DNA from 3 places in the Acidovorax sp. PRC11 genome. Region 2 is predicted to be linked to each of the others. Evidence: predicted binding sites of a transcription regulator. Region 2 holds the regulator's gene; each other region holds the start of a gene.
The links. Region 2 encodes FNR, which switches genes on or off when oxygen is low (the NO sensors DNR and NnrR bind a similar motif). Its sites were predicted from a motif close to TTGATNNNNATCAA; they were not measured.

Region 1 (6,903 bases), on a different contig from region 2:
CGTCTCGCCGCGCCAGTTCCATCTCACCGACCTGGCGGGCTGCGCGGCGCTCGCGCTGGCGGATTCGGGCTTTCCCTCGACGCTGCTGGAGCTGGAGATCACCGAAGGCGCGCTGGCCGAGCGGCCCGAGGAGGCGCGGCAGGTGCTGCTGCGGCTGCGCGGCCTGGGCCTGCGGCTCGCGATCGACGATTTCGGCACCGGCTACTCGTCGCTCGCGCACTTGAAGCGCTTCCCGATCGACGTATTGAAGATCGACCGCGGCTTCATCCGCGACCTGCCCCAGAGCGCGGACGACATGGCGATCTGCGCGGCGATCATCGCCATGGGCCACAGCCTGGGCCTGCACGTGCTGGCCGAGGGGGTCGAGACGCCCGAGCAGCTGGCGTTCCTGCACGCCCGCGGCTGCGACCGCTACCAGGGCTATCTGTGCCGGCGGCCGGTGCCGGCGACGGAGTTCGCCGCGCTGCTGGCGCAGCAGGCCGCGCAGGACGATTCCGGCGGTTGACTCGGCAGCGCCGGCAGGGCAATAATCCGGCCGCTTTTCGGAAGGGCGCGCACCGTGTGGCGCTGCCCGAAGCCCGCGGACACACCGCGATACACCGCGGACTTTCCCGTGAATGTTTCGCGGACCATGCTTGCGAACGGCCGCCGGGGCTCCCCCGGGCCTTGCGGCGCCGGCCGCGGCCGGCATCCCACTCCCATGCGCGCCGGTGCGTGGGCCCATCCACCGGCGCGCGAGAGCGCGGGAGAGAACGCCATGGACCCTGCCCCCAGACGGCCTTCCCCCGGCCTGCCCCCGGTGTTCCGTTCCCCTTGCATTTCCCTCTCCGCTTCCGGCGCGCGGCTGGAGGCCTTCCGCCGCCCGGCCCTGCGCTGACGGCGCGGGAGGCTCCGCGCGCTGCGGCGCGGCTGGAGCCTTCCGCATGTCTTTCCTCCGCTTCCCTTTTTCGTTTCCACTCTCCTTCCCGGCCTTCGCGCATCGGCGCGCATCGCGCGCCGACGTGCTCCAGCAGGCGCTGCACGATGCGCTCGCCCGCCGGCGCCCGCAGGCCCTGGGCGGGCTGTTGAGCAGCCACGGCTGCCGCCGCGTGGCCGCATGCCTGTCGCGCGAGCCGGGGCCGGTGATCGCCGATGCGCTCTCCCTGCTGCCTCCGGCACAGCGCCGGGCGGTGTTCGTGCGCCTGGGCCGCGCCGCGCGCCGGCGGGCCGAGCGCATCGGCGGGCGGGCCTTCGATGCCTTCCAGGCCGCTGGCGCGGCCGATGCTGCAGGCACGGCCGTGCCGGCCGGAACGTGGTGGCGCGCGTGGGCCCGTGTCGCCCGGAGCTGCCGCCGCCTGCCGGGTGCCGGGGCGTGACGCCTGCGCCCCCGCCTTTCCCTCCTTTCCTGCCGCATCTCCCCATCACGAACCACGGAGCCGCCATGCAATTCCTCCGCCACTTCCATCTGTTCCCGTTCCTCGACACGCTCGTCAGCCTGCTCACCGCCTTCGGGCTGGGCGCGGCGATCGGTCTGGAGCGCCAGGTCCGCCAGCGCACCGCGGGCCTGCGCACCAACACGCTGGTGGCCGTGGGCGCGGCGGCGTTCGTGGTGCTGGCCGACCGGCTGGAGGGCCCCTCGGGCGCGGTGCGGGTGATCGCCTACGTGGTGTCGGGCGTGGGCTTCCTGGGGGCCGGCGCGATCATGAAGGAGGGGGCCAACGTGACCGGACTCAACACCGCGGCGACGCTCTGGGGATCGGCGGCAGTCGGTGCCTGCGCGGGGTCTCACCTCGTGGCCGAAGCCGTGCTCGCTGCCCTCTTCGTGCTGGCCAGCAACACGCTGCTGCGGCCCGTGGCCAACCGCATCAACCGCCGCCCGGTGCAGGAAGCGACGGGCGAGGCGATCTACACCGTGTACGTGCTCTGCGGGCGCGGCGTGCACGGTGAAGTGCGCGAGCGCATGGTGGAGCTGCTGGAGGCCGCCAACTACCCCGTGCGCGGCGTGGGCCAGCATGCCTTCGGCCGCACCGAGACCGAGATCGAGGCGACGCTCTATGCCACGGCGGTGGAGACGGAAGAGCTGGATGCCGTGATGGGCGCGATCGAGGCGCTGCCGGGCGTGCTGCAGGCGTTCTGGAACGGGGGCTCGGACGATTAGGGCCGGGACGGCACGCTATTTTCGCAGCGCGGCGCAGCGGTCCGTGGGCGGCAGCGCGGGCGTGGGCAGGACGGTGTCCGCGGCGCCCTCGGGCAGGGGCTCGGTGGTGGATCGCGCGCGGGCGATGGCGACGCGGGACCGCACGCTGCCATCCCAGTGCAGCGGAATGCCGAGGTCGCGCCGCACGTGTTCCGCGCCCGCGATCAGCAGCACCGCCTGGCCAGGGCGGCGCGCATCGGCCGCCGCGCGGGCCAGGCTGGCGTCGCGCGCGATCTGGATGCGCGCCATGCCGGGCCACTGCGACGAGGGCAGCAGGCCGCAGTGGCCGGCGTCCATGGCGGCGATCTGCCGGCGCAGCACGTCGGGCGGCACGCGTGCGTCCCAGGCCGGATCGCGCATGGCATCGCGCATGCGCGCACGCGGCAGATTGCCGCCGAGCACCGGCACGCCGGCGCGCACGGCCTCCATCACCACCGGACCGTAGCGCTCCCAGGGCCAGGCCGCATCGTTCCAGGCCAGCGCCGCGCGCACGGCGGTTTCGCCGGCATCGCGCGGCAGGCCCTGCGTGCCGTGGCCGGCCTCGGCCATTTCCAGCACGACGGCCGACAGGGCGCCGCGCGCGCCCAGCGCCGCCACCGCTTCGCGCTGCAGGCGCTGGTGGTCCGGCGCGTCGTGCTGCTCGCCCAGCAGCAGCACGGGGGGCGGCAGCAGCGCGGCCCAGGGCGCGGCTGCGTCGGCCGCAGGCGTTGCGGGAGGCGGTGGCGAGCGGGTATCGGCAGGCGGCGCGTTCGAGCAGCCTGCGGCAACCATCAGAGCGGACAGGACGGTAGCGGCGCACAGCCGCGGGAGCAGTGGCGGAAGGGGCATGCGCAAACAGGGCCTTCTGAAACAGTACGGAGGACGAACACGAACATGGGCAACGCCGCATGCTACGGCGGCGGGCGCTGGCCGGAAGCGATGCCCGCGGCGGCGCGCGGGCCTTGGCAATGCGCGCTTCCGCCCGGCTTGACCTGCATCAAGGTGCGCACGGGCCCGCGTTCCTACACTGCCCGCCATGCGCAGGCCCTTCACGCTGACCACCCGGCTGCTCGCCATCGGCGGGAGCTTTCTTGCGGTGGCGCTGCTGTCCATCGCGCTCACGCTGTGGATCACCTGGAGCCTAGAAGGCGGCGCGGCCGCGGTCAACGAGGCAGGCCGGCTGCGCATGACGATGATGCGCATGGCGCTCGCGGGGCAGGCCGAGGCACCGGGCGCGCTGGCGCCGCTTGCCGCCCGGTTCGACGCCAGCCTCGCGCTGCTGCGGCAGGGGGATCCCGCCCGGCCGCTGTTCGTGCCGTGGAACGAAGACACGCAGGTGCGCTTCGAGGGCATCCGCGAAGAATGGCGCCAGATGCGCGGCAGCGGCCAGAAGGCGCCCACCGTGGCGCAGGCCGATGCGTTCGTGGCGCGCGTGGACGGCTTCGTGGACGCGATCGAGCGCCAGATGGCGCGCTGGACGGCCGCGCTCCACCTCTTCCAGCTGGCGATGATGGCGGTGGCCATCGCGTCGGCGGTGGCCTTCATGGCCCTGAGCCACTGGCTGGTGCTGGCGCCCGTGGCGCGGCTGCAGCAGGCCCTGGCGCGCATGCGGCAGGGAGACCTGCGCACGCGCCTGCCCGTCGAATCGCAGGACGAGTTCGGGCAGGTGGCGACCGGCTTCAACCTCATGGCGCATGCGCTGCAGTCCTCGCACCAGGACCTGGAGCGCAAGGTGGCCGAGAAGACCTCGCGGCTGCAGGAGCGCAACGAGCGCCTGGCCGCGCTCTATGCGGTGAGCGCCGAGGTGTCGGAGGCCGGGAGCCTGGAAGCGCTCGCGCGCGGCTTCGTGCAGCGCGTGCGCGAGATCGCACGGGCGGATGCGGCGGCGATGCGCTGGTCCGACGAGGCCAACGAGCGCTACCTGCTGCTCGCGGGCGACGGCCTGCCCGAGACGATGGTGCAGGGCGAGCACTGCCTGCGCACCGGCAGCTGCCACTGCGGCCAACCCGAGGCTTCCGCGCGCCTGCGCGTCATTCCCATCCTGCCCGGCGCGCCCACCGGCATGCCGCACTGCGGCGACGCGGGCTACCAGACGCTGGTGCTGGTGCCCGTGCGCACGCAGCAGCGCGTACTCGGCGAGATCGACCTGTTCTTCCGCGCGGCCACCGGCATCGAGCCCGGCATGCAGGAGATGCTGGAAGCCATGGCGAGCCATCTCGCCACCGCCATGGAAGGGCTGCGCGCCACCGCCCTGGAGCGCGAGGCCGCCGTGGCGCAGGAGCGCTCGTTCATCGCGCGCGAGCTGCACGACTCGATCGCGCAGTCGCTCGCCTTCCTGAAGATCCAGACCCAGCTGCTGCGCGACGCGGTGCTGCGCGGCGACGACGGCGCGCGCGACCGCAGCATGGGAGAACTCGACGTCGGTGTGCGCGGCTGCTATGCCGACGTGCGCGAATTGCTGGTGCATTTCCGCACGCGCACCAGCGAGGAAGACATCGAAGGCGCGCTGCGCTCCACGCTCTCCAAGTTCGGCCACCAGACCGGCATCGCGCATGCGCTGTCGATGGCGGGCCACGGCCTGCCGCTCGCGCCCGACGTGCAGGTGCAGGTGCTGCACATGGTGCAGGAAGCGCTCTCCAACGTGCGCAAGCACTCGGGCGCCCGCCGCGTGGAGGTGCGCGTGCAGCGCGCGCCGCACTGGCGCTTCGAGGTCGAGGACGACGGCTGCGGTTTCGATCCGGCCGCCGTGCCGCCCGATTCGCTGCACGTGGGCCTGGGCATCATGCGCGAGCGGGCCGAGCGCATCGGCGCGCGCGTGCAGGTCGGCCCGGGGGAGGGTGGCGGAACGCACGTCTGCATCGAGCTGCCGGCGGTGCCTGTGCCCGGCGACGCCATGGCTTCGGTGGCGTCACCAGCCTCCGGGTTTTCCGCCGTTTCTCCTCCCGCGCCGCGCGCGCCGCTGTTCCCCCTCACCGCCGCGCCGCTCGCTTCCTGAGCGAGTGGGTGCCGGCACGCACTCCCGGAGCCTTCTTCGCCATGACTGCCCCCGATGTTTCCCGCCCGCCGGCTTCCCCTCCGCTCCGGGTGTTCGTGGTGGACGACCACACGCTGTTCCGCCGCGGCCTGATCGCCCTGCTGGCGCAGTACCGGTCCGTGCAGGTGGTGGGCGAGGCCGGCGATGCGGCAGAGGCCCTGCGCCTCGCGCCGCCGCTTGCGCCGCAGGTCGTGCTGCTCGACAACCACCTGCCCGGCGTGCGCGGCATCGATGCGATCCGCGGCCTGCGCGAGGCCATGCCGGGCGTGCGCGTGCTGATGCTCACCGTGAGCGAGGACGGCGAAGACCTCGCGCAGGCACTGCGCCAGGGCGCCCAGGGTTACCTGCTCAAGACCATCGAAGGCGACCTGCTGGCCGATGCCATCGGCCGCGCCGCGCGCGGCGAGCCCGTGGTGAGCGCGGAGCTGATGGGCAAGCTGGTGGCGGCCTTCCAGGCGCAGGGCGGACCGCCCGCCATGCAGGCGGCGCCGCCGCAGCCCGTGGAGGCTCCGTCTCCCGGCCCGGCTGCGGCAGGCGAGCCCGCCGCTCCGCTCTCGCCGCGCGAGGAGGACGTGCTGCGCGAGATCGCCCGCGGCGCGAGCAACAAGGAAATCGCCCGCGCGCTCGACATCGCCGAGACCACGGTGAAGATCCACGTGCAGCACATCCTGCGCAAGCTGGGGATCAGTTCGCGCGTGCAGGCGGCGGTGTACGCGTCGGACCGGCAGCGCGCGCCCTGACGCGGGGCGGGACATAGTTCTTCCGGAGGATGCGCCCGCCGCGCGCATCCTCCTTCCGCCGGGGCGTTCACCTCCCACCGGAGGATGTGCAGGCGGCGCCGTTCGCGGGACGATCGTTCCCGAGCCCCGTGGATCGACCGCAGGGCCGCCACCAGGAACGAACGCCATGGCCCACGCAAGCGCCACAGCCCCATCCCGCCGAGGCCGCAGCGCCTCCGCCCCCCCTTCCACCGCGCCCGCCACCCCGGCCGCCACCGCGCGCCGCACGCGCCAGGCCTGGTCCGTGCTCGCCGTGAGCACGCTCGCCTTCACCGTGTGCTTCATGGTGTGGATGATGTTCGGCGTCATCGGCATCCCGATCAAGAAGATGCTGGGCCTGAACGCCACGCAGTTCGGCCTGCTCACGGCCATGCCGGTGCTCACGGGCTCGCTCGTGCGCGTGCCGCTCGGCATCTGGACCGACCGCTACGGCGGCCGCATCGTGATGGCCTGCCTGATGGCCGCGACGGTGCCCGCCATCTGGGCGATGGGCTATGCCACCGAGTACTGGCACTTCCTCACGATCGGCCTGTTCGTCGGCCTGGCGGGGGGCTCGTTCTCGGTGGGCACGCCCTACGTGGCGCGCTGGTTCCCCAAGGAGCGCCAGGGCACGGCCATGGGCATCTACGGCGCCGGCAATTCCGGCGCGGCGGTGAACAAGTTCGTGGCGCCCGCCATCCTGGTGGCCTTCGGCTGGGCGGCCGTGCCGCACGCCTATGCAGCCATCATGCTCGGCACGCTGGTGCTGTTCTGGCTGTTCAGCCACAGCGATCCGGCGCACCGCGTGCCCAGCCACGTCACCTTCCTGGACCAGCTGCAGGCGCTGAAGGACCCGCGCGTGCTCAAGTACTGCCAGTACTACAGCATCGTGTTCGGCGGCTACGTGGCGCTGTCGCTCTGGATGGTGCAGTACTACGTGGGCGAATACGGGCTGG
Region 2 (6,903 bases):
GGTCGAACACCATGGCGACGCCGCGCACGAAGAACCAGCCCATTTCGGTCACCGTGATGCCATCGTCGCCCAGCGTGACCAGGCCGTCCCCGGCCATGCCGCCCAGCACTTCCAGCTCGGCCGCGAAGTAGCGGCGGAAGTCGATCAGCCACGACTGCTCCATCGGCTCGAACAGCACTTCGCCCTGGCACATCAGCGCCATGATGACCGAGCGCCGCACGAGGTCGTCGCGCGTGAGCGCCAGGCCGCGCACCACCGGCAGGCGGCCCTGGTTGATCAGGTCGTAGTACTCGTCGAGCGTCTTGGCGTTCTGGCTGTAGGTGGCGCCCACGCGGCCGATCGCCGAGACGCCCAGCGCGATGAGGTCGCAGTCGGGCTGCGTGCTGTAGCCCTGGAAGTTGCGGTGCAGCCGTCCCTGGCGCTTGGCCACGGCCAGTGCGTCGTCCGGCAGCGCGAAATGGTCCATGCCCACGTACACGTAGCCCGCGTCCTGGAAGGCGTTGAGCGAGCGCGACAGCATCGAGACCTTGGCGGAGGCCATCGGCAGCTCGGCCGACACGATGCGCCGCTGCGGCTTGAAGCGCTCGGGCAGGTGGGCATAGGCATAGAGCGCGATGCGGTCGGGCCGCAGCTCTGCCACCTGGGCGAGCGTGCGGTCGAACGATTCGGGGGTCTGCCGGGGCAGGCCGTAGATCAGGTCCACGTTGATCGACTCGAAGCCGATCCGGCGCGCCTCCTGCACGAGCGCGAACACCTGCTCGGCGGGCTGCACGCGGTGCACGGCCTTCTGCACGGCCGGGTCGAAATCCTGCACACCGAAGCTCAGCCGGTTGAAGCCGAGCTGCGCGAGCCTGGCGAGCCGCTGCGCGTCCACCGTGCGCGGATCGACCTCGATCGAGTATTCGCCGCCGGGCACGAGCGTGAAGCTGCGCCGCAGCATGTTCATGAGTTCCTGCAGCCCGTCGTCGCTCAGGAAGGTGGGGCTGCCGCCGCCGATGTGCAGCTGGCTCACGGCCTGGCCCGGCGCGCAGTGGGCCATGTGCAGATCGATCTCGCGGCTCAGGTAGCGCAGGTAGACGTCGGCGCGCTCGGGATGGCGCGTGATGATCTTGTTGCACGCGCAGTAGTAGCACAGCGATTCGCAGAACGGGATGTGCACGTAGAGCGAGAGCGGCACGGCCTTGGCGGCCGAGCCGAGCCGGCGCTGCTGCAGGGCCAGCACGTACTCGTCCGGGCCGAAGGCCTCCACGAAGCGGTCGGCGGTCGGATAGGAGGTGTAGCGGGGCCCCGGCACGTCGAAGCGGCGCAGAAGCTCGGGAGTCACAGCGTTCATGGTGCGGAATTCCTTGTCGGTCCACAATGTGCACCAGGTGCCGCGCCCGCGTCCTTGACATCGGTCAAGCATTTGGAAGCGTGTCGCTGCCACAATTGACGCATCACAGTTGTATGCCACATTGACCGCGTGTCCACTCCGTACACGGCAGTCGTGCAGTGGCCGGAATGCCTCGAAGGGAAGGCCACTCATCCATGAATCCTCACACCATCAAGGTCGCCTGTTCGAACTGCAACCTGCGCGAACTCTGCATGCCGCTCGGCCTGAACGACCAGCAGCTGCAGCGCATCGACGACATCGTGGCCACGCGCCGCAAGGTCAAGCGCGGCGCCACGCTGTTCCGCAACGGCGAGGCCTTCACGTCGCTCTTCGCCATCCGCACGGGATTCTTCAAGACCTGCGTGGCCACCGAGGACGGGCGCGACCAGGTGACGGGCTTCCAGATGGCCGGCGAGATCATCGGGCTCGACGGCATCGTGAGCGACCACCACACCTGCGATGCCGTCGCGCTGGAGGACGCCGAGGTCTGCGTGATGCCTTTCGACCGCATCGAGGAGCTGTCGCGCGAGGTCACCGCGCTGCAGCACCACGTGCACAAGATCATGAGCCGCGAGATCGTGCGCGAGCACGGCGTGATGCTGCTGCTCGGCAGCATGCGCGCCGAGGAGCGCCTGGCCGCGTTCCTGCTCAACCTCGTGCAGCGCCTGCATGCGCGCGGCTTCTCGCAGTCCGAACTGGTGCTGCGCATGACGCGCGAGGAGATCGGCAGCTACCTGGGCCTCAAGCTGGAGACCGTGAGCCGCACGTTCTCGAAGTTCGTCGAGGAAGGCATCGTCGAGGTCAAGCAGCGGCACGTGCGCATCGTCGAGCCGGATGCGCTCAAGCGGATAGTCAACAGCCAGGCTTGCCACTGACATCCCCCTGAGGCGCCGGTGGCCGGGCGAAGCCCGCTCCACGGCGTCTGCCGGCATGGCCTGCTCCGCGGCCTTTTGGCGGGTGAGGCAATGCGTGTTCGACGACCGTGCTTTGTGCGCATCACTGCATGAACTTGCCGCATTCCAGCGGGCGCTCCCCCGTGGGCACGGGGCAGCGGTTGAGTTCGAACGGCGACATCGACAGCAGCGTGGTGAGCGCGCCCGAGAGCATGCACAGCGCCCAGAACACGAAGAACGCCACCGTGTAGACGCCCTCGCGCGAGAGGGCGAGGGGCTGGTCGGCCCAGTGCAGGGCGGCCGGGTCCACGAAGGCGAACACCACCATTTCGATCAGGCCGGCCACCAGGAAGGCGGGCCAGGCGATCCACATCAGGCGCTGGGCTTTCATCGCGATCTCCTCCTTTGCGTTGCATCTGCTGCTACCGGAAGCGGCGGCCCGCCGGGGCGAGGCCACTTCAGCGCGGCTGGTCCTGCTGCGGCGTGGCGGCGTGGTTGCGTGCCTTCATCGCCGGCTCCATGCCGGCACGCGCGCGTTCCCGCGCGAGCGTGCGGTTGATCTCGATGCCCTGGCGGTAGTAGTCCTCGGCCACCACCGGGTCGGGCTGGCGCACGGCGAGCCATGCGGTGGCCGTGCCGGCCACCACCACGATCGCGGGGCCCGCGATCACCATCCACACGTGGCCGAACTTCCACCAGGGTTGGGCTGCCGTGCCGGCCGCGCTGCCGCCGGCCGTCGCCGCTGCATGGGTTGCTGTCGTCATGATCTGGCTCCTTCTTCCTCGTCGCGCGCCCATCACACCATGCGGTCGCGGGGCACGCCAATACCGAATAACACCAATCCCCACCCTCTGCATGCCGCTCAGCGCGGCACGAGGAAGATGGACTTCTCGCGCACGTGGGCATGCGTGCCCAGTGCCTCGATGTCGAACGCCACCGGATGCGATCCCGGCGCGGCCGAGCCGTAGGGGATCTGCAGCCGCACGGCCACCCAGCGCGACTGCGCCGCGCCGATCTCCAGTTCGGCGTCGGACGCCACCACCAGCCCTTCCATGCCCGTGGCCGCGATGCGGTAGCGCTGGGGCGCCTCGGTCGCGTTCATGATCTGCAGGCTGTAGACGTTCTCCAGCCGCCCGCCCGCGACGATGCGCGAGAGCGCCGCGCGGTCGCGCACCACGTCCACCTTGAGCGGCGTGCGCAGCGCCAGGCTCGTGATCATGCCGGCGCTGAGCGCCACCAGCACGGCGGTGTAGATGAGCACGCGCGGCCGCAGCACGCGGCGCAGCATCTGCGACTGCGTCCAGCGGTTCGCCACGCCGTTCTGCGTGGAGTAGCGGATGAGCCCGCGCGGGTACTTCATCTTGTCCATCACGGTGTTGCACGCATCCACGCAGAGGCCGCAGCCGATGCATTCGTACTGCAGGCCGTTGCGGATGTCGATGCCCACCGGGCAGACCTGCACGCACAGAGTGCAGTCGATGCAGTCGCCCAGGCCCTTCGCGCGGTGGTCCACCGACTTGTTGCGCGGGCCGCGCGGCTCGCCGCGCGCGTCGTCGTAGGTGACGACGAGGGTGTCCTTGTCGAACATCGCGCTCTGGAAGCGCGCGTACGGGCACATGTACTTGCAGACCTGCTCGCGCAGGAAGCCAGCGTTGCCGTAGGTGGCGAAACCGTAGAACGCCACCCAGAAGAGCTGCCACGATCCCTGCAGCGCCATCACCTCTGCGCCCAGTTCGCGGATCGGCACGAAGTAGCCCACGAAGGTGAAGCCCGTCCATGCCGAGACGGCGATCCAGAGGAACTGCTTGAGCGCCTTCTTGCGGACCTTCTCGAAGGTCCAGGGTCCGTTGTCGAGCCGCAGGCGCGCGCTGCGGTCGCCCTCCACCTTGTGCTCGATCCACATGAACATCTCGGTGTACACCGTCTGCGGGCAGGCGAACCCGCACCAGAGCCGGCCCGCCACCGCGGTGAACAGGAAGAGCGAGAGCGCCGAGATGATGAGCAGGCCCGTCAGGTAGATGAAGTCCTGCGGGTAGAGCACCAGCCCGAACAGGTAGAAGCGCCGCGCGCCGAGGTCGAACAGCACCATCTGCCGCTCGCCCCACTGCAGCCACGGCAGACCGTAGAACACCAGCTGCGTGAAAGCGACCATGGCCCAGCGCCAGCGCGCGAACACGCCGGCGATGGACCGCGGGTAGATCTTCTTCTGGGCTTCGTAGAGGGAGACGACTTCGGCCTGTGCCGATCCGCCGTCCGCCGGAACGGGGGCGATCGGGATGACCTTGCGCGGCTGTCCGTCAGGGGGCTTCATGGGGTTCTGCTTTGCTTTGCCGGCCGGCGGTCTCGTGTCGTGGGAGCGGGTCGTTGCGCATCGCGCATCGGGGCCGAAAAGGGAGCGGCGCGCCGGCCGGCGGCGCTCCCCGTGCGGTCCCTTCGTTCAGCGGGCCGGAGCGGCCGCTGCGGTGTTCGCGCCCGGCCGGTTGGAGAGGCCCCACACGTAGGCGGTGAGCACGCCGATCTGCGCATCGGTGAGCTTGCCGGCCTGCGCGGGCATCTGGTTCGTCTTGCCGTGGTTGATCATGGCGGTGATGGCACCCTCGCCCCAGCCGTGCAGCCAGACATCGTCGGTCAGGTTGGGCGCGCCCAGCGCGGTGTTGCCCTTGCCGTCCATGCCGTGGCAGGCAGCGCACGCCGTGAACTTGGACTTGCCCAGCGAGGCGCGCAGCGAATCGTGCGGGCTGCCCGACAGGCTCAGCACGTAGTGCGCGAGGTTGCGCACGTCCTCGGGCGAGCCGACGGCCGCGGCCATGGGCGGCATCATGCCGATGCGGCCCTTCTCGATCGTCTCGCGGATGTTGGCGGGCGCGCCGCCATGCAGCCAGTCGCCGTCGGCCAGGTTCGGGAAGCCCTTGCTGCCGCGCGCATCGGAGCCGTGGCACTGCGAGCAGTTGTTCATGAACAGGCGCTCGCCGATCGCCATCGCCTCGGGGCTGGCGGCAGCCTGCTCGGTCGACATCGCCGCGAAGCGGGCATACAGCGGCTCCAGCTCGGCCTTCGCCTTGGCCATCTCGTTCTCGTACTCGCCGCGCTGCGACCAGCCCAGCTGGCCGGTGAAGCGGCCGAGGCCGGGATAGGCGGCCAGGTAGCCCAGGCCGAACACGATGGTGATGACGAACAGCCACATCCACCAGCGCGGCATCGGGTTGTCCATCTCGGTGAGGTCGCCGTCCCAGACGTGGCCCGTGGTGTTGTCCGCACGCGGCTCGACCTTCTTGCGCGAGGTGATCCACAGCAGGATGAGGCAGCCGGCGATGCCGCCGAGGGTCAGCGCGACGACGTACACCGACCAGAAATTGTGGGTGAAGTCACTCATGGTTCTTCTCGTTCTTCAAAGAATTCAGGGGAGCGTCCTGCTCGGCGAACGGCAGCTGCGCGGCCTCCTCGAAACGGGACCGGTTGCCGCGCGAGAACGCCCAGACCAGGATCCCGAGGAAGAGCGCGAACGAAACCAGCGTCGCGATGATGCGCACCGTGGTGATGTCCATGGCGGCCTCCCGTTACTTGAGCGCGCGGCCCATGACCTGCAGGTAGGCCACCAGCACGTCCAGCTCGGTCTTGCCCTTGACCTCTTCGGCCGCGCCGGCGATCTGCTCGTCGGTGTAGGGCACGCCGGCCACGCGCAGCGCCTTCATGCGGGGCGCGGCGACGGACGGGTCCACCGCGGTCTTCTCCAGCCAGGAATAGGCCGGCATGTTGGACTCGGGCACCACGTCGCGCGGGTTGTTCAGGTGGATGCGGTGCCACTCGTCGCTGTACTTGCCGCCCACGCGGTGCAGGTCCGGGCCCGTGCGCTTGCTGCCCCACTGGAAGGGGTGGTCGTACACGAACTCGCCCGCCACCGAGTAATGGCCGTAGCGCAGCGTCTCGGCGCGGAAGGGGCGGATCATCTGCGAGTGGCAGTTGTAGCAGCCCTCGCGCAGGTAGATGTCGCGGCCCAGCAGCTGCGTGGCGGTGTAGGGCTGCACGCCCTCGACCGGCTCGGTGGTCGACTTCTGGAAGAACAGCGGCACGATCTCCGCCAGGCCGCCGATGGCCACCACCAGCACGATCAGCACGATCATGAGGAAGTTGTTGGTCTCGATCTTCTCGTGGGAGAAACCGGCTTTTGTCGTTGTGTTGTCGGACATGAAAGCGCTCCAGGGGTTCAGGCGTGGGCGGGTGCCACGGCCGGGATCTGCACCTTGACCGAGCGGCCGGCCATGGCGGTCTTCCATACGTTCCAGGCCATCACCACCATGCCCGCGAGGTAGAGCAGGCCGCCGGCGAAGCGGATGACGTAGAAGGGATAGGTGGCCTTGACGCTCTCGACGAAGGTGTAGGTGAGCGTGCCGTCGGCATTCACCGCGCGCCACATCAGGCCCTGCATGACGCCGGCGATCCACATGGCGGCGATGTAGAGCACGATGCCGATGGTGGCCATCCAGAAGTGCAGCTCGATCGCCTTGATGGAGTGCATCTTCTCGCGGCCGAACAGGCGCGGCACGAGGTAGTACAGCGAGCCCATGGTGATCAGGCCGACCCAGCCGAGCGCGCCGGCGTGCACGTGGCCGACGGTCCAGTCGGTGTAGTGGCTCAGGG
Region 3 (6,903 bases), on a different contig from region 2:
AGGGCCTCGACGCGCCCGGCGGGAGGACCGCCCCGGCGGCCGGCCCGCGATGCTCCGTGCCCAGCAACCGCTGCAGATCGACCACCGCGACTTCATGGCCCCGCCAGGGCACGAGCCCGCGCAACGCGCCGCTCGCGGCGAAGAAGGCGCGCATGGCGGGCATCGGCAGGATGTCGGGCACGTCGGCGAAGTCGAAGGCCAGCACCTGCCCTTGCAGGGATGCGAGGGTGTGCCGATGCGCTGCCGCGCCGGCCTGCACGGCGGTGTCGTCGGGCGTGGCCTCCGCGGCCTCCACCGCGGGCACCACGCCCGGCGTGTGCTCCAGCAGGACGGGCACCTGCAGCACCGGCAGGGCGCGGGCCTCGGGATCCTGCGTGACCACCCAGTGGCCGAACAGCCCCCCCGGCGCACCGCCCAGCGCGGTGAGGGCCGACGGCGGCACGCGCAGCACGCCGGCGATGCTGTCCACGCCGATGCCCAGGCGCCGGCCGCCATGCGCCACCACTGCCACCTGTCGGCACCGGCCCGCCCGGACGGCGGGCGTGGGCAGGGGGGCGGCAGGCGTGGCGGCAGGGGCCATCAGCCGCTGCAGGTCCAGCACCGGCACCAACCGGCCGCGCAGCAGGAACATGCCCGCCATCAGCGGGGACGGCTCGGGCAGCGGAAGCAGCTGCGGGGGCATGTCCACGGCCTCGACCAGTTCGCTGGACGCGATGGCGATCTCCTGCCCCGCAGCGCGGACGATGCCGAAGTGCAGCACCGTCGCGCCGGCCGTCATGCGCCCACCTGCGCCGCAGGCGCAGCCCGGCCCGAGGCATCCGTGCGGATGCGCATCGAAAGCCGTGTCAGCTCTTCCAGCAGCTGGGCGACGTTGCGGGTGGCGGCGGTCTGCGCCTCGGTCGCGTCGTGGATGCCGGCGATGGACGCGGTCGTCTGTTCCACGCCCTGCACGATGCGCTCGAAATTCTCCGCCGCCTGCGACGATATGTCGCCGCCCTGGCGCACGCGCCCCACCGACTCGGCGATCAGCTTGGTGATCTCGCGCGTCGCCTGCGACGACTTCTCGGCCAGCTTGCGCACCTCGTCCGCGACGACCGAGAAGCCCAGGCCGTGAGAGCCGGCCCGAGCGGCCTCGATGGCGGCATTGAAGGCCAGCAGGTTCGTCTGGTTGGCGATGTCGCCGATCACCTGCACGATCGCGTTGATGTCGTCGGACGATTCCTGGATGGCCTTGGTGGCCTCCATGGAGCGCTGCAGCGTCTGGCTGCCGCGCCGCGCCTCGGCCTGCGTGACGGCGGCGAGTTCGGTGGAATGGCGGGTGGTGCGCGCGATCTCTCCGATGGTCTCGGTCAGCTGCTGGATCGAGTGGCCCATCTCGTTCACCCGGTTGCGCACCAGCTGCTCGCGCTCCACCTGCTCGCTCACGTCGATGGCGTACTTGATGATCTTCACCGGGTTGCCGTCGGGCCCGATGATCGGGTTGTAGGTCGCCTGGATCCACACCGGGTAGCCGTGCTTGCTGATGCGCTTGTACAGGCCCGAGTAGAACTCGCCGCGGCTGAGCTTCGCCCAGAAGTCGCGGTACTCGGACGAGCGCACGAAGTCGGGCTCGCAGAACATCTTGTGGTGCTGCCCCACGATCTCGCGCAGGGTGTAGCCCAGCGCGTCGAGGAAGTTGGCGTTGGCATGCAGCACGTTGCCTTCCAGGTCGAACTCGATGACGGCCTGCGCGCGGGACATGGCGTTGACCTTGCCCTCGTATTCGGCGTTGCGCATCTTCTCGGCGCTGATGTCGGTGGCGTATTTGACGACCTTCACCTGCCGTCCCTCGCCGTCGAAGATCGGGTTGTACGACGCCTGCAGCCAGACCTCGCGCCCGTCGCGCGCGATGCGGCGGTACACGCCCGCCTCGAACTCGCCATCGCCCAGTTTGCGCCAGAAGTCGCGGTAGGCGGGGCTTTCGGCATATTCGGGCTGGCAGAAGATGCGGTGGTGCCGGCCGAGCACCTGCTCCATCGTGTAGCCCATCGTCTCGAGGAACAGCGCGTTGGCCGTCAGCACCGTGCCGTCGACCGAGAACTCGACCACCGCCGTGGAACGGCCGATGGCCTCCACCCGGCCCGCGTTCTCGGTATTGCGCTGCTTGGCCTCGGTGATGTCGGTGGCGTACTTCACTACCTTCACCGGCCGGCCGTCCTCGTCGAGGACGGGGTTGTAGGACGCCTGGATCCACACGTCCTGCCCGTTCTTGCCGATGCGGCGGTACTCGTTGCTCTGGAATTCACCGGCGGCCAGGCGCTCCCAGAACTCCCGGTAGTCAAGGCTGCGCACATGCTCGGCGTCGCAGAAGATGCGGTGGTGCACACCGAGGATTTCCTCGGCGGCGTAGCCGAAGGTGTCGAGGAAGTTCTGGTTGGCCTTCAGGACATGGCCCTTCAGGTCGAACTCGATGATGGCCATGGCGCGGTCGATCGCGTCGATATGGCCTTGGTATTCCCGCAGCGCGGCCCGCTGCTCCGACACGTCTTCCAGCAGCAGCACGGCCTGCCTCACCGCACCGTTCTCGTCCCGCAGCATGAAGGCCTGGGTGCGGGTCACGCAGTTGCGCTTCCAGCTGCCGAAATGACGGCCGGTGGCGGTCTGCACCGTCTCCGCGGCGTCGGTCGCGAAGCAGGCGTCCAGCCATTGCGCCGCACGCGGGAAGCAGCTCCGGTAGTGGTGGCCGATGACGTCCGCCTCGGCATGCTCGGTCATTTCCAGCACGGCGGGGTGCGCCACCACCACATGGCCGCGGCCATCCAGTTCGATGAAGGCTTGCGATGCCCGGATGGCTTGGGCGAATGCGAGGGGCAGGTCGCCGGAAGCGACGGCAGGCGGATGGGACATGAAGGTCTCTCAGGAACAGCGAAAAATGATTTGATTTCTTTGTCATTATTAAAGAAAACATCAATTTCCGCTTACCCAGCCCCTTTGAAAAGTCCTATCTCGCACTTTATTTATATCACTTACAGCATTTCCCTGCGACTCCCGCCGCGTCCCGCCTACGACCGCCCGGCGGCTGGTCCGACCGCTGGCGTGCTGCCAGTGCCGCAGGCATGGCAGAACCGCGCGAACGCACTCTTGCGCGTGCGGCAGTTCCCGCAGCGGTCGAAGAGGCAGATGCCGCAGTGCGGGCAGAAATCGATCGCCTCGTTCTTCAAATCGACGGGCCTTTCGCAGCCGGGGCACACGCCCTTGGACAGCCGCGCCAGGGCGACGTCGTAGCTCAGCTCCTCGCGCCGCTGGGCGTCGGGCAGCGCCTCCGCCTGGCGCTGCCGCTCCAGGTAGCGGTTGAGCGCCAGGATGGCGTAGCGGCCCACGAGCACGGTCGCCACGATGCCCACGGCATAGCGCACGTAGCCGCCGTAGCTCGGCAGGTAGGGCACCAGCTCCACGAAGAACACGAACACCGCGAAGAAGATGAAGCCCCAGACGAAGGGCCACCAGGTGCTCTGGCGCTTCTTCGCGAACAGCCAGCCCGCGGCCACCAGCAGCGGCAGCGTGAGCGCCAGCCGGTAGAGGAAGACGCGCAGCTCCACCTTGCGCTGCGCCACCCGCATCCGCTCGTAGCCCCCCGCCTCCAGCTGCTCCAGCCGCTGCCGTGCGGCGTCTGCCGCCTGCCGCGCATCGAGCGCCGCCTGCTGCTGGGCCTCCACCGCCTGCTGCGTCTCGCGCTCACGCGCCTTGAGCGCGTCCAGCGCCTGCGTGCGCTGCACCACCTCGGGGTTGTGCTCGGACTGCTGCGTGGCGCTGCGCGTCGCGATCCAGTTGTCGAAGCTCTCGCGGGCGGTCTGGCTTTCGCTGCGCGCCTTGCTGCGCTGCAGCCGCGCCTGCTCCAGCGCCGCCTGGGCGCGCCGCTCGGCCCCCTCGGACGACTCCACCTCGGTGCGCAGTGCCAGCGCCGCGGGGCGGTCGAGGAAATCGTCGAGCTGCAGCGGCGCCTCCACGCGCGGCAGATCGCCCACCAGCGTGCCGCCGAGCCCGATCAGGAAGCTCGCGAACACCACCGCCACCAGCCACAGGCCGCGGCGGAACCATTTCTCGGACAGGCGCAGGGATTTCGCCATGAAGGAACTCCTTTTCTTCTTTCTTGCTGTCTGCAAAAGGGACGCACGGGACCGGCAGCACCCGGTCCTGCGGCGACTATGGGCCCGTTCGCGCGCCGCCGTCCAGCGACAGCGTGACCGGCGCGCCAGCCAGCCCGGCACGCTCCAGCCAGACGAAGGCGGAATCCACCGTCACCGTGGCGATGCGGCCGGCGTACCGGTCGCGGTCGGGATGGTCGTCGAAGGCCACGTTCGCCGCCGTGGCGCGCGCGCCCAGCCGCGTGAGCGGGCCGACGCGCAGCACGGCCGGCGCATAGCCCCGGTCACGCAGCCAGGCCTGCGCCGCGCCGCGCGTGCGCACGGCGGCGGGCTCCATCGCCGCGGCCAGCGTCTCCAGCGCCCACTGGTTGGACTGCTGGTAGCGCGTGCCCCATGCATAGCCCACCATGCTGTAGGCGGGCTGGTGCATCGCCAGGGTGCGCGGCCGGTCGGCCAGCACCGCGGCCAGCCGCGCCTGCGCCTCGGGCGACGGCACCAGCCATGCGGCCTCGTGGCGCCAGAGGTCGTCCATGAAGAACTGCCCCAGGCCCTGGCGGTGGACGTGGCCCTCAGCGGTGCCGCAGGCATTGAGCTTGTGCGCCACGCGCCAGTGCCCTTCGGGCGTGCGGTAGGCCCAGCCCATGTGCGAATAGTGCACGCCGTACTTCGACAGGTCCTGGCCCGCACGGGCCAGCAGCACGACGCGGGCGCCGGAGCGCCGGTGCTCCGCATCGAGCGCCCGTGCGGTGCGCTCGGCCAGCTGCATGCCGCGCTCGATGACCTGCGGCGTGGGCCGGCGGGCCTCGCACGAGCGCCCCGCGTGGGCCGGGCCGGCCGCGAGCGCCGCGGCCAGGGCCAGCCCGGCCGCCGCCATGGTGGGGCCCCTCACAGCCGCTCGTCGTGCAGCAGCGCACGACCCAGCGCATTGGGCACGAAGGCCAGCACCTCGCCCGCGGCGGACAGGATCACGCCCGTGCCGATGACGCTGCAGGCGACGACGGTGCCCACGCCCGCGGCGATCCCCGAGGCGGCGCGGCCCGTGACTTCCACGCTCACGCGGGCACCGTCCGAAGCGCGTTCCAGCACATAGACCGTGCCGGTCGCCGAGGCCTCCACGGCACGCACGGTGAGCACCGCGCCGGCCACCGAAAGCGCCGCAGGCAGCGCGACCGCCGCGCCGGCCACCGTGGAGCCCACGGAGGCTGTCCCGACGACCGACGCCACCGGCAGCATCGACAGCGTGAGGGACGCTTCGCTCTGTGCCCGTGCCGGCGCCGATGCAGCCGCCGTGCAGGCGATGGCGATGGCCACGGCACCGCAGAGCGCCATTCCCGCCAGCCGGCGGCGCCATCCAGCGGGGAGGATGCGGGCGCGGTGCGAAGGCACGGGCCCGCGGTACGGGAAATGCGACATGGCAACGGTCTCCCAGGTTCAGTTCACGGCACGGTCCGGGCGCACTGCGCCCACGGGCGCCTCCTGCAGCGCAGCCAGGGACGTCTCTGCGGCGGCAGACTGCATCGCATCGCGGCGGCCTGCCAGCCGGGCTTCGGCCAGATCGGCCTCATGGCGGTCGCGCAGCATCTTCGCCAGCGTGAACGCAGTGGTCAGCAGATACAGCCAGCTCACGCCCAGGAAGGCCTTGTAGGGGGGCGAGATGTCCATGTCCAGCAGGCCCCAGCCGGTCAGCCCCACCGCCACGGCGAAGCCGCCCCAGACCACCAGCTTGAAAAGCGGCGTATCGCCCGCCCCGCGCCGCGTGGCGGCCTGGTTGTCGCGCACGAACTTGGCGAGCATGAAGACGGCCGAGAGGCAGAAGACATAGCCCATCACCATGAAGATCTGCTGCAGCCGCTCGCCCGGCAGCCAGGCCAGCCCCACCGCGCAGCAGGACGCGGCGATGCCGAACGACACCCAGACCTGCAGTTGCCAGGCGGACGTGTCGCGCTGGACGAGGGGGGCGGAAAACGACGGAGAAGGCGAAGGACGCGGCATGGCAGCGGGGGCTTGCGGCCCGTGGTGGAACATGGGCGGCATCATGGGAGCGGCGCCGGCGGTGGTTTCCGGAAAGCTACGGGGTGCCGGCATATCGCCCGGCCAGTACCGCCAGGCGATACTTTTGCTGCGCGGTGGGTCTGCATGGCGTTCACGGGAGCCGCGCCATCGGTTAGGCTGCGGCCTTCCGATCGCACAAGACCCAGGAGGAGCCCATGCCCGCCCCGAACTTCGCCCGCGCCGCAGGCGCCCTACTGCTCTGCGGCTGCGGATTCGCCGCGCCCGCCCTGGCCGGCGTGGTGGCCGGCACCGGCGGCGCCCCCTCGCGCACCCAGCTGGGCGCGACGGACGCGGTCGGGCTGCAGCCCGCCCCCAACCAGCTCGGGCACGTGCTGCTGGTGCCCTATTTCACCGCGCAGCAGGGCCAGATGACCGTGCTGCACCTGGTGAACACGGACCTCTCCAACGGCAAGGCGATCAAGCTGCGCGTGCGCGGCGCCGCCAACGGCGACAGCCTGCTTTCGATGACGCTGCTGCTGTCGCCCGGCGACATGTGGACCGGCGCGATCACCGCCGGGGCCGACGGCCGTGCGCAGATCGCCACCGCGGACGGCTCCTGCACTACACCCCAACTCGCAGCCGGCGTGCCGCAACCCTTTGGCACCGACCGGCTCGATCCGGCCCTGGGCGCGGCCGACCGGGCCAACCAGACGCGCGAGGGCACGATCGAGGCCATCGTCGCCGCCGACATTCCCTCCACGCCGGTGTACGGGACGAACGGCGAGGA

Region 1: a site for FNR is predicted at 3,143-3,156, ahead of Q9R47_RS18495 (type IV pili methyl-accepting chemotaxis transducer N-terminal domain-containing protein). Genes of this name have one in related genera too.
Region 3: a site for FNR is predicted at 2,992-3,005, ahead of Q9R47_RS23685 (PAS domain-containing methyl-accepting chemotaxis protein). Genes of this name have one in related genera too.

The regions. Positions count from the first base shown of each region.
Region 1 is NZ_JAUZUQ010000018.1:25,473-32,375, reverse strand. It holds gene Q9R47_RS18515 (EAL domain-containing protein) at 1-505, shown strand, start outside; gene Q9R47_RS18510 (hypothetical protein) at 924-1,355, shown strand; gene Q9R47_RS18505 (MgtC/SapB family protein) at 1,421-2,137, shown strand; gene Q9R47_RS18500 (ChaN family lipoprotein) at 2,153-3,004, opposite strand; gene Q9R47_RS18495 (type IV pili methyl-accepting chemotaxis transducer N-terminal domain-containing protein) at 3,192-5,150, shown strand; gene Q9R47_RS18490 (response regulator transcription factor) at 5,192-5,929, shown strand; gene Q9R47_RS18485 (nitrate/nitrite transporter) at 6,096-6,903, shown strand, end outside.
Region 2 is NZ_JAUZUQ010000016.1:673-7,575, forward strand. It holds gene hemN (oxygen-independent coproporphyrinogen III oxidase) at 1-1,333, opposite strand, end outside; gene fnr (fumarate/nitrate reduction transcriptional regulator Fnr) at 1,528-2,247, shown strand; gene Q9R47_RS17375 (hypothetical protein) at 2,369-2,656, opposite strand; gene Q9R47_RS17380 (FixH family protein) at 2,724-3,029, opposite strand; gene ccoG (cytochrome c oxidase accessory protein CcoG) at 3,128-4,576, opposite strand; gene ccoP (cytochrome-c oxidase, cbb3-type subunit III) at 4,703-5,638, opposite strand; gene Q9R47_RS17395 (cbb3-type cytochrome c oxidase subunit 3) at 5,631-5,810, opposite strand; gene ccoO (cytochrome-c oxidase, cbb3-type subunit II) at 5,823-6,452, opposite strand; gene ccoN (cytochrome-c oxidase, cbb3-type subunit I) at 6,470-6,903, opposite strand, start outside.
Region 3 is NZ_JAUZUQ010000040.1:2,517-9,419, reverse strand. It holds gene Q9R47_RS23690 (chemotaxis protein CheW) at 1-778, opposite strand, end outside; gene Q9R47_RS23685 (PAS domain-containing methyl-accepting chemotaxis protein) at 775-2,886, opposite strand; gene Q9R47_RS23680 (zinc ribbon domain-containing protein) at 3,042-4,106, opposite strand; gene Q9R47_RS23675 (DUF2145 domain-containing protein) at 4,183-4,998, opposite strand; gene Q9R47_RS23670 (hypothetical protein) at 5,010-5,453, opposite strand; gene Q9R47_RS23665 (YiaA/YiaB family inner membrane protein) at 5,556-6,116, opposite strand; gene Q9R47_RS23660 (surface layer protein NpdA) at 6,332-6,903, shown strand, end outside.